DNA from 3 places in the Acetobacter papayae genome. Region 2 is predicted to be linked to each of the others. Evidence: riboswitches for the same ligand, from Rfam matches in the RefSeq annotation. Region 2 holds a riboswitch; each other region holds the start of a gene.
What was found. A riboswitch is a leader RNA that binds a small molecule or an ion and turns the genes downstream of it on or off. The one in region 2 is predicted to bind cobalamin.

Region 1: linked by a shared signal. The riboswitch ahead of ABF757_RS00870 (DUF1636 family protein) and the one ahead of ABF757_RS01365 (TonB-dependent receptor) in region 2 are both predicted to bind cobalamin.
Region 3: linked by a shared signal. The riboswitch ahead of ABF757_RS01845 (TonB-dependent receptor) and the one ahead of ABF757_RS01365 (TonB-dependent receptor) in region 2 are both predicted to bind cobalamin.

The regions. Positions count from the first base shown of each region.
Region 1 is NZ_JBDNWF010000002.1:1,216-5,435, forward strand. Features, by position in the region: gene cbiB (adenosylcobinamide-phosphate synthase CbiB) at 1-65, shown strand, start outside; gene ABF757_RS00860 (cobyric acid synthase) at 31-1,482, opposite strand; gene cobO (cob(I)yrinic acid a,c-diamide adenosyltransferase) at 1,495-2,142, opposite strand; cobalamin riboswitch at 2,206-2,438, shown strand; gene ABF757_RS00870 (DUF1636 family protein) at 2,480-2,953, shown strand; gene cobW (cobalamin biosynthesis protein CobW) at 2,950-4,008, shown strand; gene cobN (cobaltochelatase subunit CobN) at 4,031-4,220, shown strand, end outside.
Region 2 is NZ_JBDNWF010000002.1:114,241-118,460, reverse strand. Features, by position in the region: gene ABF757_RS01365 (TonB-dependent receptor) at 1-1,513, opposite strand, end outside; cobalamin riboswitch at 1,552-1,759, opposite strand; gene ABF757_RS01360 (arginase family protein) at 2,524-3,396, shown strand; gene ABF757_RS01355 (LysR family transcriptional regulator) at 3,443-4,220, opposite strand, start outside.
Region 3 is NZ_JBDNWF010000003.1:54,269-58,488, forward strand. Features, by position in the region: gene ABF757_RS01835 (Nramp family divalent metal transporter) at 1-350, shown strand, start outside; gene ABF757_RS01840 (GGDEF domain-containing protein) at 526-1,890, shown strand; cobalamin riboswitch at 1,951-2,152, shown strand; gene ABF757_RS01845 (TonB-dependent receptor) at 2,274-4,220, shown strand, end outside.

The DNA.
Region 1 (4,220 bases), 110 kb from region 2:
TGGCGACGTTGTTTCTGCTGATACTGTTTTTTACCGGCAGCCCGCTATACGGAGCAGGCCGGTAACATCGACATGGCGCTCAATATGCACGGCTAGCGCATCGAGTGTTTGTTCCATTTTTTCCGAGTAGCGCAATGTGGAGGGCTGTCCGCCTAGCCCTGCGATAAAAGCGGCGCGGAAGCGATCATCCGTAAACAGGCCGTGGAGATAGGTGCCGCAGATAAGCCCATCCGCCGACTGAGCGCCCTCCGCCCTGCCCTGCACGGTAGCAAACGGGCGAAGTCGGTCTGGCCCCTCCGTCGTGCCGAGGTGAATTTCATAACCGCATACCGGTTGACCGCTGGCAGCGTGAACGGCCTCTACCCGTCTGACATGTTTTTCCGCCAGCATGGTGGTTTCGACATTGAGTAGGCCCAGACCGGGCATATTGCCAGCAGGCCCTTCCAGCCCAAGGGGGTCGCTTACACTATTACCCAGAATCTGGTAACCGCCGCAGATACCTAGAACATGCCCGCCCCGTCGCACATGGGCAGTAATATCGATATCCCAACCCTGACTGCGTATAAAATCCAGATCAAGGCGGGTATTTTTCGTGCCGGGCAGAATAATCAGGTCACAATCTCCTGCGATCGCCTGCCCCGGCGCTATCATGGTCAGGTCAATGGCGGGCTCCTGTGCCAGAGGGTCCAGATCATCAAAATTGGCAATGCGTGAGAGCATGGGCACAGCCACTTTTATACGCCCACCAGAAGAGGTTCTGCGCAGATCGAGCGCGTCTTCCGCCGGAAGGGTGCTAGCGGCCGCAAACCATGGCAGAACACCAAAACCCGGCCAGCCGGTTTTTTGACGGATCAGGGCATAACCGTCATCAAACAGGCTTGGGTCCCCACGAAATTTATTGACGATAAAGCCTTTTACCATGGCAGCGTCAGTTTCAGGCAGAACAGCCTGTGTGCCTATGATCTGGGCAATAACACCGCCTCGGTCGATATCCCCTACAAGAATGACCGGCACATTCGCCGCACAGGCAAACCCCATATTGGCAATATCATTCTGCCGCAGGTTGACCTCGGCCGGGCTTCCAGCTCCTTCAACCAGCACCAGATCATAGGCTTCATGCAGGCGATGAAAGCTTTCCAGAACGGCTGGCATGAGTGCTGGTTTGAGTAAGGCGTAGTCGCGCGCCTGAACGGTTGCGCGCACCTGCCCCTGTACCACAACCTGACTACCCCGGTCGGATTCAGGCTTGAGCAGCACGGGGTTCATGTCCGTATGGGGTTCAAGCCCGCAGGCCAGTGCCTGAAGGGCCTGCGCGCGGCCTATTTCGCCCCCATTGGCAGTAACGGCAGCATTATTGGACATATTCTGGGGTTTGAAAGGGGCAACACGCAGCCCCCTCCGCAGGGCGGCGCGTGCAAGCCCGGCAACGAACAGGGATTTGCCCACATTCGAGCCGGTGCCCTGAATCATCAGTGCGGGCATGGGTAGGCGTCCTTAAAACTCGACGCCGGGCTGCGCCTTGATCCCGGCGCGGAACGGATGCTTGAGCAGTGTCATTTCGGTAACCAGATCGGCCAGTTCAATTAGTTCCGGCTTTGCGTTGCGGCCAGTCAGCACGACATGGGTCAAAGGCGGCTTTTCTTCACGCAGGAAGGCCAGTACGTCTTCAATGGGCAGGTAGTCATACCGCAGGGCGATATTGATCTCGTCCAGCAAAACCATACGGATTTCTGGGTTGCGGATCAGCTCCTTGGCTTTTTCCCAACCACGGCGGGCTGCGGCGATATCGCGCGCCTTGTCCTGAGTTTCCCATGTGAACCCCTCGCCCATAGCGTAAAACTGGCAGAGTCCACCAAAATGCGTCTCGATCAGCCGCCGTTCGCCAGTATCCCATCCGCCCTTGATAAACTGCACGACAGCGCAGGGCATTTCATGGGCGATACAGCGCAGGATCATACCAAAACCGGATGAGGATTTGCCTTTGCCCGCCCCGGTATGGACGATCACGAGGCCTTTCTCCCCTTCCTTTGTGGCCATCATCCGATCCCGTGCGGCTTTGATGCGCGCCATTTTCTGTGCGTGCTGGGCGGCATCATCCGTGGTGGTGGGTTCGTTTTGAGGCTGGGTAGAAGATGTTGGCATGAGTACGGAAGCTTCCGGTCCTGTCTGAGAATAGGCTCCAGCTTGACAGATGCGGCCTGCTAGCTCAATCCACTCAGGCTGGTTCCTGCGTCTGCCACCATGGCGGACATGGGCGAAGAGGGAATGCAGAAAGAAAGTGGGCCTGCCCGCTCTCCATAACGCAGCCGCCCCCGCGACCGTCAGCAGATCAGGTTTCCCCCAGAGCCACTGAGCGCAGGTTCGGGAAGGCGGGGAGGCCATGGGGGTTCGCGCCCGGATCTGTCAGCCGGGAGACCTGCCAGCACGGATTGAACGGACAGCCGGGGTGCGCTGTGGCCGGATATTCAGCCCTGTGCGCATGTCATGCGGGCTGGGTCTTGCCATACCCACGCCCTGCCCCATGACAGACAAGGGCGCAGCACAGATGGCCGCAGAAACACCCTCCGCTCAGACAATCCTTTATGTCTGTTCAACCTGCCGGGCTGGCGTGGCTCCAATAGAGGGGCAGCCTGTGGCGGGTGCCCGCCTGCTCGCCGCCCTGCAGGATGCCCAGGAGGCTTCTTCGGTCGACGCCGAAGATAAGCCCCGTCCGGTTATTCGTGCGGTAGAATGTCTTTCTGCCTGTTCACGGGGCTGCGCCATAGCCCTCGCCCGACCCGGTTCATGGACCTATATCTATGGCAATCTGAGCGAGGCCGATGTGGCGGATATTCTGCTGGGCGCTCAGGGCTACATAGCCAGTGCCGATGGCATTCCACCGTGGCGTGAACGCCCTGTCATTTTCCGCAAGCAATGCGTTGCCCGTATTCCTCCACAGGAGATTGCACCATGAACACTCTTGCCAAAATTCCCGTTACGGTTGTCACCGGCTTTCTGGGGGCAGGAAAAACCACCCTTATCCGCCATCTGCTGCAAAACCCCGGCGGACGCAGGCTGGCCGTGCTGGTGAACGAATTCGGCACGGTGGGTGTGGATGGCGAAATCCTGCGGGCCTGTGCGGATGAAAACTGCCCCGAAAGCGCGATTGTGGAACTGGCCAATGGCTGTATCTGCTGCACTGTTGCAGATGATTTCATCCCTACGGTTGAACAGCTCATGGCCCTGCCTCAGAAGCCTGACCATATCCTGATTGAAACCTCGGGTCTGGCGCTACCCAAGCCGTTGCTCAAGGCATTTGACTGGCCCTCCATCCGCTCGCGCATTACCGTCGATGGCGTGATTGCTCTGGCCGATGCGGAAGCGGTGGCAGTCGGGCGTTTTGCTCCCGACCCCGCCGCAGTGGACGCCCAGCGTGCGCAGGATGACAGTCTCGACCACGAAACCCCTCTGGCCGAAGTGTTTGAAGACCAGATTGCCTGTGCTGACCTCGTGCTGTTGACCAAGGCCGACCTTGTGGATGAGGCAACGCTGGAAGCCGCGCGTGCGGTTATTCTGGCCGAAGCGCCGCGCCCCCTGCCCGTTCTGCCCGTCCGTGATGGTGCGATTGACCCCACCGTTATTCTGGGCCTGAACGCAGCGGCGGAAGATGATCTGGCCGCCCGTCCCTCGCACCATGATGGTGAGGATGAACACGAACATGAGGATTTCGACAGCACGGTCGTAACCCTGCCCGAGATTGATGACCCCGAGGCATTGGCTCAGGCGATTATCCGCCTTGCACGCGAACAGGATATTCTGCGCGTCAAGGGGTATGTCGCGGTTCGGGGTAAACCCATGCGGCTTCTGGTTCAGGCTGTAGGGGCCAGAGTGCGCCACCAGTTTGACCAGCCATGGGGCAATCGCCCGCGTGAGGGGCGCCTTGTGGTTATTGCCGAGCATGACCATCTGAACCCGCAGGCCGTGCAGGCTGTTCTGCTCGGCGCGACCGCGCAGATACAGGCGGGCTGAAGCACAGGCGGGGCTAAGGGTAATGCATGTTATCTTCCGGGAAAACCGTGGCCTTGACGGGCTGGAGAATGCCACGGATCTCGGCCAGAGCCCTGCCCCGCTTGTTGTCCTGTCCTTTTCAGACAGTGACCTGAGTGCCTTTGCGGCAGGCTGGCAGGTTGGACAGGGCTCCCTGCCCGCGTTGCGCCTTGCCAACCTTGCCGCCCTTAAAC
Region 2 (4,220 bases):
GGTCAAGCGATAGCCAGTCGTAACGGAATCCACCGACCAAACGCAGGTTGTCGCGAATACTCAGTACATCTTCAAGAAACAACCCGGCCTGCACCATCGTGGTCGGGGATTTTCTATAGGGGTATTCTCCTGCAAAATTTCCCAAAGCGGTTTGTTCGGGGTTGGCGAGAGAAACACTGTCCGCGTAATCCGCATCGGGAAAACCCCGATTGCGGATGAAGCGCAGGTAATAGGCATCTCCTCCGAGCGTAAAGCGGTTTTTCATGCCCAAAATCGTGGAATCAAAACGGGCATACAGGCTATCTCCAACCTGATGCTGGCTCTGGAACACGTAAAACCTGTCTCGTGCGATCCGCCCAGGTGTAATGGCGTTGCCGTTTGCATCCACACTGCCAGCACCATTGATATAGCTCAGGCTTTCGGCATTGTTCCAAAGCCGTTTGGAATAGATAAAGTAACTGCTGTTGTGAATGAGAAGGGAAGGCGTAACCTGCCATTGCAGGTGGAGTGTTGGCGTGGCATTGACCGAACTGGCCTGAGCATTGCGCACGTTATAATACTGCCACATGGAAGACTTGGTTATGCCCAGCCCCTTTGTGGAGCTTAACAGACCGCCTACGCCCCCCCCTGTCTGGGAAAGATCAACCAGTGGCGTGCCATAATAGGTGGACAAGCGATCAGTCAGATAGTCCATGCTCAGGCGGGCACTGAATTTTTCGCTCGGCTTCCACAAAATGGTGGTGGTAAAGTCGTTCGAGTGAGGGTCTGCTCCTTTGACATAACCATCGGACGATGTGCGGCTGAAATCGGTGCGGATAGCCAGTGTTTTCGTAATGGGGATGGAGCCACCTATCCCGGCATTCCATGTGTTGAAACTGCCGTAGGAAACCAGCGCATTGGCGTGGGCCGCATCAAGGGCCGGGTCACGTGTGCGCATATCTTCCGTACCACCCACGGCCCCCTGACCATAAAGAACGGAAGCCGGCCCTTTTAAAATCTGTACGCTTTCCAGATTAAAACTGTTCTGAGGGCGGTTCACCATCGTGGTTGGGCCAAAATAGATCCCATCACGCAGAACCAGAATCTGGTTGCCGGTGAAGCCGCGCATCATCAACTGGCTCGGGCTCCCAGGCGACCCGCCCGAGGTCACGCCGGGGGCGCTATCGGCAGCATCTTCCGCCTGTGCATAGCCACGCTGCATCATCAGATCATGAGAGATGACATTGATTGTAGCCGGTGAATGCTGGATAGACAGGCCCAGTTTACCCCCAATGGCCGGCACCATCTTGAGCATGGGCGTTTTGCCGTAAGTCGTGACTTCTTCTGGCTCTCCCCGCCACAAGGTCGTATTTTTTTTATGGACCGGAGGCTTTGCCTTTTTTTCCTGTGCGGACGCGGCACAGACAGGCGAAAAAGAACTGGCGCCAATAAGGATCAGGCCAAGGACAGAAGATACGGCACGCACGGCTGGTTGCTCCGACAGAACGTCACCACGATGGAAACGATGGAGCATCGTCTCGCCCCCGACACACCCCGTTCGGCAGCTTCGTCCGTGACTTGCACGCCATGGCAGGTCTCCTGGCTTGCCGGTCTTCAGCATGCCGGAGCCTTCCCGTGCTCTTTGCAGAGACAGCAGTGGCGCATGTTCCGGCAGCCTCACGGCTTACAGTTGCGGGGGCAGCACCGGCCTGTAACCGGTTTCCCTCTTAGCTTCCTGTATGACTTGCATACAACAAGAACCATGACAGGCGCATGCTAAACAGGAAAAGATCGAACCCTGTCAATAGAAATATTGTGTAAATATGTTTTGCAACATCTGTTATCCCGATAACCGGGAAAAACCTGCTTCGCGATACCTTTTCTACCCGACCAGACGGGATAGAGCACGAAACGTGTCGCATGTTTCGCCACAAGCCAGTGTGGCAAGGCTGCAAAGCTTCTGCAACAGACAACCATGACCAGCACAATGTCGATCGTCTTGATCTGCTTTTGCTGCCGGGCCGCAATCTCTTAGGGGTGAAGGCACTGGGGGTAAATATCCAGACTCTCCACTGGCACGGGTATGTCATCAGGATTGCACCTCCAAGTTGCAGGGGCACACTCCATTTTGCATGCGCAGGAGATGATCAATGTGATGCAAAAGGTGGAGGAGCGCATTCCAACCGAAAGGCTCTGGGTTAACCCGGATGGCCAAAACATTTATATAAGCTGTCTGTCCTGCGGTTATCGGGCACGGTCTTTTCTATTGCCGAGCATTCAAGAGAGAGCTGTTTGCATTCTCTAGAATAAGAATGTGTGCGATACTATAGGTTATTCAGTAAAGATGATTGTGAAATATTTTCATTAATATATATATCTTTCAATTACCATTCACTCATGAAATATTATCAGAACAAAGGCGCTGGAATGCGAATACTGACAGTAAGCCTTATCATGTTCAGGACATTGCGCTCAGGGTTTTTCAACTGCGGTGTCTTCTTGAAAAGATAGTCAAACATTCTTTATTATTTTGAGAGATATCCCGTGTCGAAGCAGGACAGCAGCACACTTCGCCTTGTTTTTCCGCAATGGCAGGGTGGTGACAATCCGCCTTATTATCTTGGAGCCAGACTGCTGGCATGGCTGGCTCCTCCCGCTAAGGGGCCTGTAGAAGAAGTGCCAGTCGATGTTCCAACGGATACACCGCTGCTGCTAGAAAATGACATGTGTGGCCGGAGTGTTCTTGTAAAACAGATCCATAATGCCCAGCACATCATAGAACGGCATAATCCCGCATCCATTGCCGTTCTTGGTGGAGACTGCCTTGTGTCTTTGGTTCCGTTCGCATGGTTGGCCGAAAAATACGGCGAAAAGCTCGGCATCCTCTGGATCGACACACATCCGGATGTGCAGACACCTGCGCAGTATAAAAATGCGCATGCTCATGTGCTGGGAGCCCTGACGGGCCATGGCGATCAAGACCTGACCAGTGCTATAAAAAAGCCAGTAGGCGCAAAAAATATCATGATTGCGGGTATTCACGATCCATTACCCTATGAGGCCGAGTTTATTGCAGAACACGGGATACACACCTGTTCACCGCAACTGGTTCGTGATGGTGCTCAACCCGTTATGCAATGGCTCAATCAGAGTGGGATAGACGTGCTGGCCATTCATCTCGATCTGGATGTTCTGGATCCTCATAATTTTCGTTCGGTATTGTTTGCAAAGCCGGGCCGAGGCAAGCATGATTTTGGAGATGTCGCCGAAGGAAAACTGAATATTCCTGATGTCCTTAAACTTGTTAAGGCAGTCATGACGGAAAAGCAGGTTGTCGGCATGACAATTGCTGAACATCTACCATGGGACGCGCTGAATCTTCAGGAAATGATGAAACAGCTTCCGTTGCTCGGCTAACCCCACCGGCCTACCTATGAAGGCTCACGTATGAACCTTCATGGAGCTATTTCATTTTCATGTCTTCAATGAAAAGGGATAGGGGCATGGCATGTTGTGCATGCCGTGGATAAAAAAGATGAAAACCCACATGGGTCAGGGAGAATTTTTCCAGTACAGGAATGAGTTCTCCTGTCTGAATATAGGGTTGAGCAACAATTTTTGGGATATAGGCAAGGCCTATGCCATCAAGACAGGCATCACGCGTGGCAAAAACCGTGTTGCAGATAAATTGTCCAGTCGGCTGAAATTTAAAGTTTTTCCCATTCTGTCTGAAGCGCCAGCTATAAATTTTTCCATGCGTCGGCAGCCGAATGCCAATACAGTTGTGCTCGGCAAGGGCGCTCGGTTTTTTTGGCAAAGCGTGCGTTTTAAAATAGGCAGGGGAACCGATAACGGTAAATTCGATATCAGGTGATATGGGAACAGACGCCATCCCATGTGTTACCATTTCTCCGAGCCTTACGCCCGCATCGAAGGATTCATCAACAATATCGACCAGTCGCAGGTCGGTAGAGACTTCGATTGTGATCTCAGGGTATTTTTTCAGAAATTCAGCAATCCGAGGCCGCAGAAAAAACGACAAGGATTCTTCGGTTACAGTCAGGCGTAGCGTGCCTCTGGGGGATTTTCGGAACTCATCCAGGCTGGATAGCCTGTTCTCGATTTCATCGAACAGGGGACGAATGGTTTGTAAAAGATATTCCCCCGCACTGGTCGGAACAACACGCCGGGTTGTTCTGGTCAGGAGTGTCACACCAAGCCGTTCTTCCAGCAACCGCATT
Region 3 (4,220 bases), on a different contig from region 2:
CCACCGTAACCGGCACGCTGGCGGGGCAGATCATCATGGAAGGGTTTCTGAGCCTGCGCCTGCCCGCATGGGGCCGCCGCCTGCTCACTCGCGGTCTGGCTATTATTCCTGTGCTCATCATCGCGTGGCTGTATGGCGCGCAAGGGGTTAACCGGCTGCTGCTGGCCAGTCAGGTCATTTTGTCGCTGCAACTGCCCTTTGCCATTATTCCTCTGGTTTTGTTTGTTTCAAGCCGCACGGTCATGAAGGAGTTTGTCATCTCCCGACCCATGGCTATTCTGGCATGGATGATTACGGCTGTGATTGTCGTGCTGAATATCCGCCTGCTGGTGGATACATTCATGAGCTGAAACGGCCTTAACGAACAGCCTTAGCCGGCGGGGTATATGGGCCTGCCCCGCGGCTACAAAGCGGTTGCGTTTGCCAAATAAAACTGTTAGCCGCGCGCAGGTGTCAATTTATTACACAGATCATAACGTCTGAGCTCATAACAAACACACTCTAGATTTGACAAAGGGAACAGCCGTGTTTTTCGACAGTCATTTCAATATGTTACCTGTTGAAAAACAATGGGAATACATTATCGCCCGAACACCGGCCTTCATTCGTTCTGGCCTGCGCGATATTGTACAAGAACATGGCCGTTCATGCGTACAGAGCTTTTATGCTGCCCTGATTGAACACCCTGATGCAGCAGTATTTCTTGAAAAGGACATGATTGAAAAACGCCTGAGCGGAAGTCTTCAGGCATGGCTGGAACGTCTTTTTCCCGCACAGGAAGACGATGTACCGGAACTGATCGCCCTGCAGCAGCGAGTGGGGGAAATCCACGCCCGGCTTGAAATATCACCGGGGCTGGTTTCCTACGCGTTCTTTTTTATCAAGGTCAGCCTTGATTCCTTTATCGAGAAAAAATTCGACACTGAAAAAAACCAGATACAAGCGATCCTGTACTGTCAGTACATGATTGATTTCGCCATGAAATACATGAACATGGCCTATAATTCCGATTTCAGGAAAAAAATAGAACAGGATCAGTCGTTCAGAATGCTCTCTCTGGGGCAGGATCTCAATTTCGAGAAAGAAACCCAGAAAACGACTTTCTTTGACTGGAGCACACAAGCCCTCTTCTGCCTGTGCGAGCAGCGCCCGGAAAACCTCCAGACCATTGGAGAATCCCAGTTCGGTTTATGGATGAGCCATAAAGGACATGGGCTGTTCAAGGGCATGGAAGACTACAACCTGCTCCAGTCCATGATCGAAAAAATAGACCAGCGTATTGATGACATTCGTAAAAACCGCGAAATACCACCCGGCTTCGCGCTTGTTCTCAAAAACAACATTTACGACCTGACCCTTCTCACAAACCGTCTGTTTCAAGGCGTGGAAGCCCTGCAGAGCGGGCTGGATCCCCTGACAAAAGCCCTGACCCGGCGTTTCCTCGATGTCGTGCTGCAAAATGAAATCACCTTTTCGCTGACCAACGACAAGGAATTCAGCCTGATCCTGCTCGATATCGACCATTTCAAGCAGATCAACGATGAACACGGCCACCTGATCGGCGATGAAACCCTGAGGTTTATTGCTGAAATGCTGATCAACACCATCCGCAGCAACGATTTTGTTTTCCGTTATGGGGGCGAGGAATTCCTGATTGTTCTGACCGAGCGAGGCCGGAACGACGCCATGGCCTGTGCCGAGCGTATCCGCACCAATCTGGAACAATCGGTCATTACCACCTCAACAGGCAGTAAACTCCGCCTGACGGTTTCTGGAGGTGTGACAACCTTCAAGGGTGAAACCAAAATCAACACACTTGTCACGCAGGCTGACCGGGCACTGTACGAAGCCAAAGTAGCCGGGCGCAACCGTATCGTGGCTTTTGCGTAACCCGAACACCTTCGTATAACGCCCCACTGCGACATGTTGTTGACATTCCACTGCTGAAACTTATCTTCCTGCCCGTCTGGTTCCTTGGAAGAAAACCTGTTTTCTCCCAAGGCTAAGAGGGAAGCCGGTGCAAATCCGGTGCTGTCCCCGCAACTGTAAGCGTAGAGCAGAGGCCATGAACCACTGAAGCCGCAAGCTTCGGGAAGGGGCCTTGATGCGATGACACGCAAGCCAGGAGACCTGCCAGGCAAGACAGCAACCACCGGCGGGGTGACCGGGAAGGAGCGCATGGCGCCTGCCCGGTCTTGTCTTCTGCCCCTGCCGGGCATGTGCAAGCGTACCTGCCCTTTTTACCCCTGCCTTATTTCAGGCAGGTTTTTTTCATGTGTTCAACATTCAGGCTTTTCTTGCCTGCGCCGCATCGCCCCGCTCGTTCGGTTCTTTACGGTCTGGCTGCCCTTGGGCTGTTCAGCGAGGTCACGCAGGCCGCAACCGCACCCAGCTCGCAGGACACGACAACACCCCACCCCAAGGCTGAACAACCCCCCAAGACAGAGCGGATCGTAGTAACCGCATCGCGCCGCAACCTCACCGGGCGTGCCGCAACCGCCAGCGAAGGCTCCATTACCGGCACGGAACTACGGCTGCGCCCTGCCTACCGCATAGGCCAGATTCTTGAAGCTGTGCCGGGCCTTGTCGTGACATCCCATTCTGGCGAGGGCAAAGCCAACCAGTTTCTGCTGCGCGGCTTCAACCTCGATCACGGCACCGATCTGGCCAGTTTTGTAGATGACATGCCCATAAACGGGGTCAGCAACGCGCATGGTCAGGGCTATACGGACCTGAATTTTCTCATTCCCGAAACACTCAGCGGCGTCGATTATACCAAAGGACCTTTCCACGCGAATATTGGCGATTTCGGGGTCGCGGGGTCAGACCATATGAAGCTGGCCTCGGAGATCCCGCGTGAAATCACGCTCAGTGCCGGCACTCTGGGCGACTACCGGGCCTATGCAGGTGGCACGGTGCATATGGCCAATGGCGACAGATGGGTAAATGCAGGCAATATCTCCCACGCCGATGGCCCATGGCGTTACCCGGATAATGCCCGCGCCATCCGCGCCATGAGCCGCTACACCCATGGTTCAGACCGCAAGGGCTTTGATATTACGGGCATGTTTTACCGTGGCCAGTGGCGCGCCACCAACGATCAGCCTCTCGAAGCCATACAGAACGGCATGATAGACCGCTTTGGCTCGCTCGACCCGACCGATGGCGGTTTTTCAGAACGCTACAGCCTGTCCGCACACCAGCATATGAGCGGAGAAAACTGGAACTGGGTCAACAGCGCCTTTGTCGTTCATGATCGCCTGACCCTGTGGAACAACTTTACCCACTACCTTGATGACCCCGTGCATGGCGACCAGCAGGCGCAGGACGAAACCCGCACCACCCTTGGCGGCAGCAGCGCCTATACCCGCCATGACAGGCTAGCGCAGTTTCTGAGCGACACCACCGTGGGCGTACAAGGCCGTTACGATTTCCTGTATGTTGACCGCCGCCATACCGAACAACGCCGGACCCTGCCTGACTGCTCTTCAAGCGTGGGGCATTATGTGTGCAATGCGGACAATATTTCCCTTGGGGCTGTGGGCCTGTACATCCAAAACACCCTGCACTGGACCTCATGGTTCCGCACCGTTATCGGCCTGCGGGAAGATTATCAGGGTGGTGTGGACAATAATCTGGTCGATGGCAGCGCAACCCATGCAAGCCAATGGCTGTTCCAGCCCAAAGGCAGTCTGATCTTTGGGCCTTGGAAAAAATCGGAACTCTATCTGAGCGCGGGCAAGGGGTATCATTCAAACGACTTCCGCTCGGTTTCCGGTTCTTACTCAGTCGATAAATTCGCCGCCGGTTCCGTTTCCGTGCCACTGATGACAGAAGCCATCAGCGGAGAAGTCGGGATCAGAAGCACGCCCCTATCTCACCTGAACGTGCAGGTAGCGGCCTTTATCATCGATTTCGCCTCTGAACTCAGTTACGATGGCGATGCAGGGGTAACCTCTCCCGGCCCGGCCAGCCGGCGGCAGGGTGTCGAATTTTCCGCCCAGTACAACCCCCTACCCTGGATCGAACTCAACACGGACCTGTCCTTCGCCAAGGCCCGCTACCGCACAAACGACCCGCAGGCTTACGGCATTGACGGCGTGTATGTCAGCAACGCGCCGGACTTTGTCTGGTCCTTTGGCCTGCTCGTAGATACACATAAACACTGGTATGGCGGGTTGCAGGTGCGCTGGCTGGGAGGCTACGCCCTTATCGAGGAC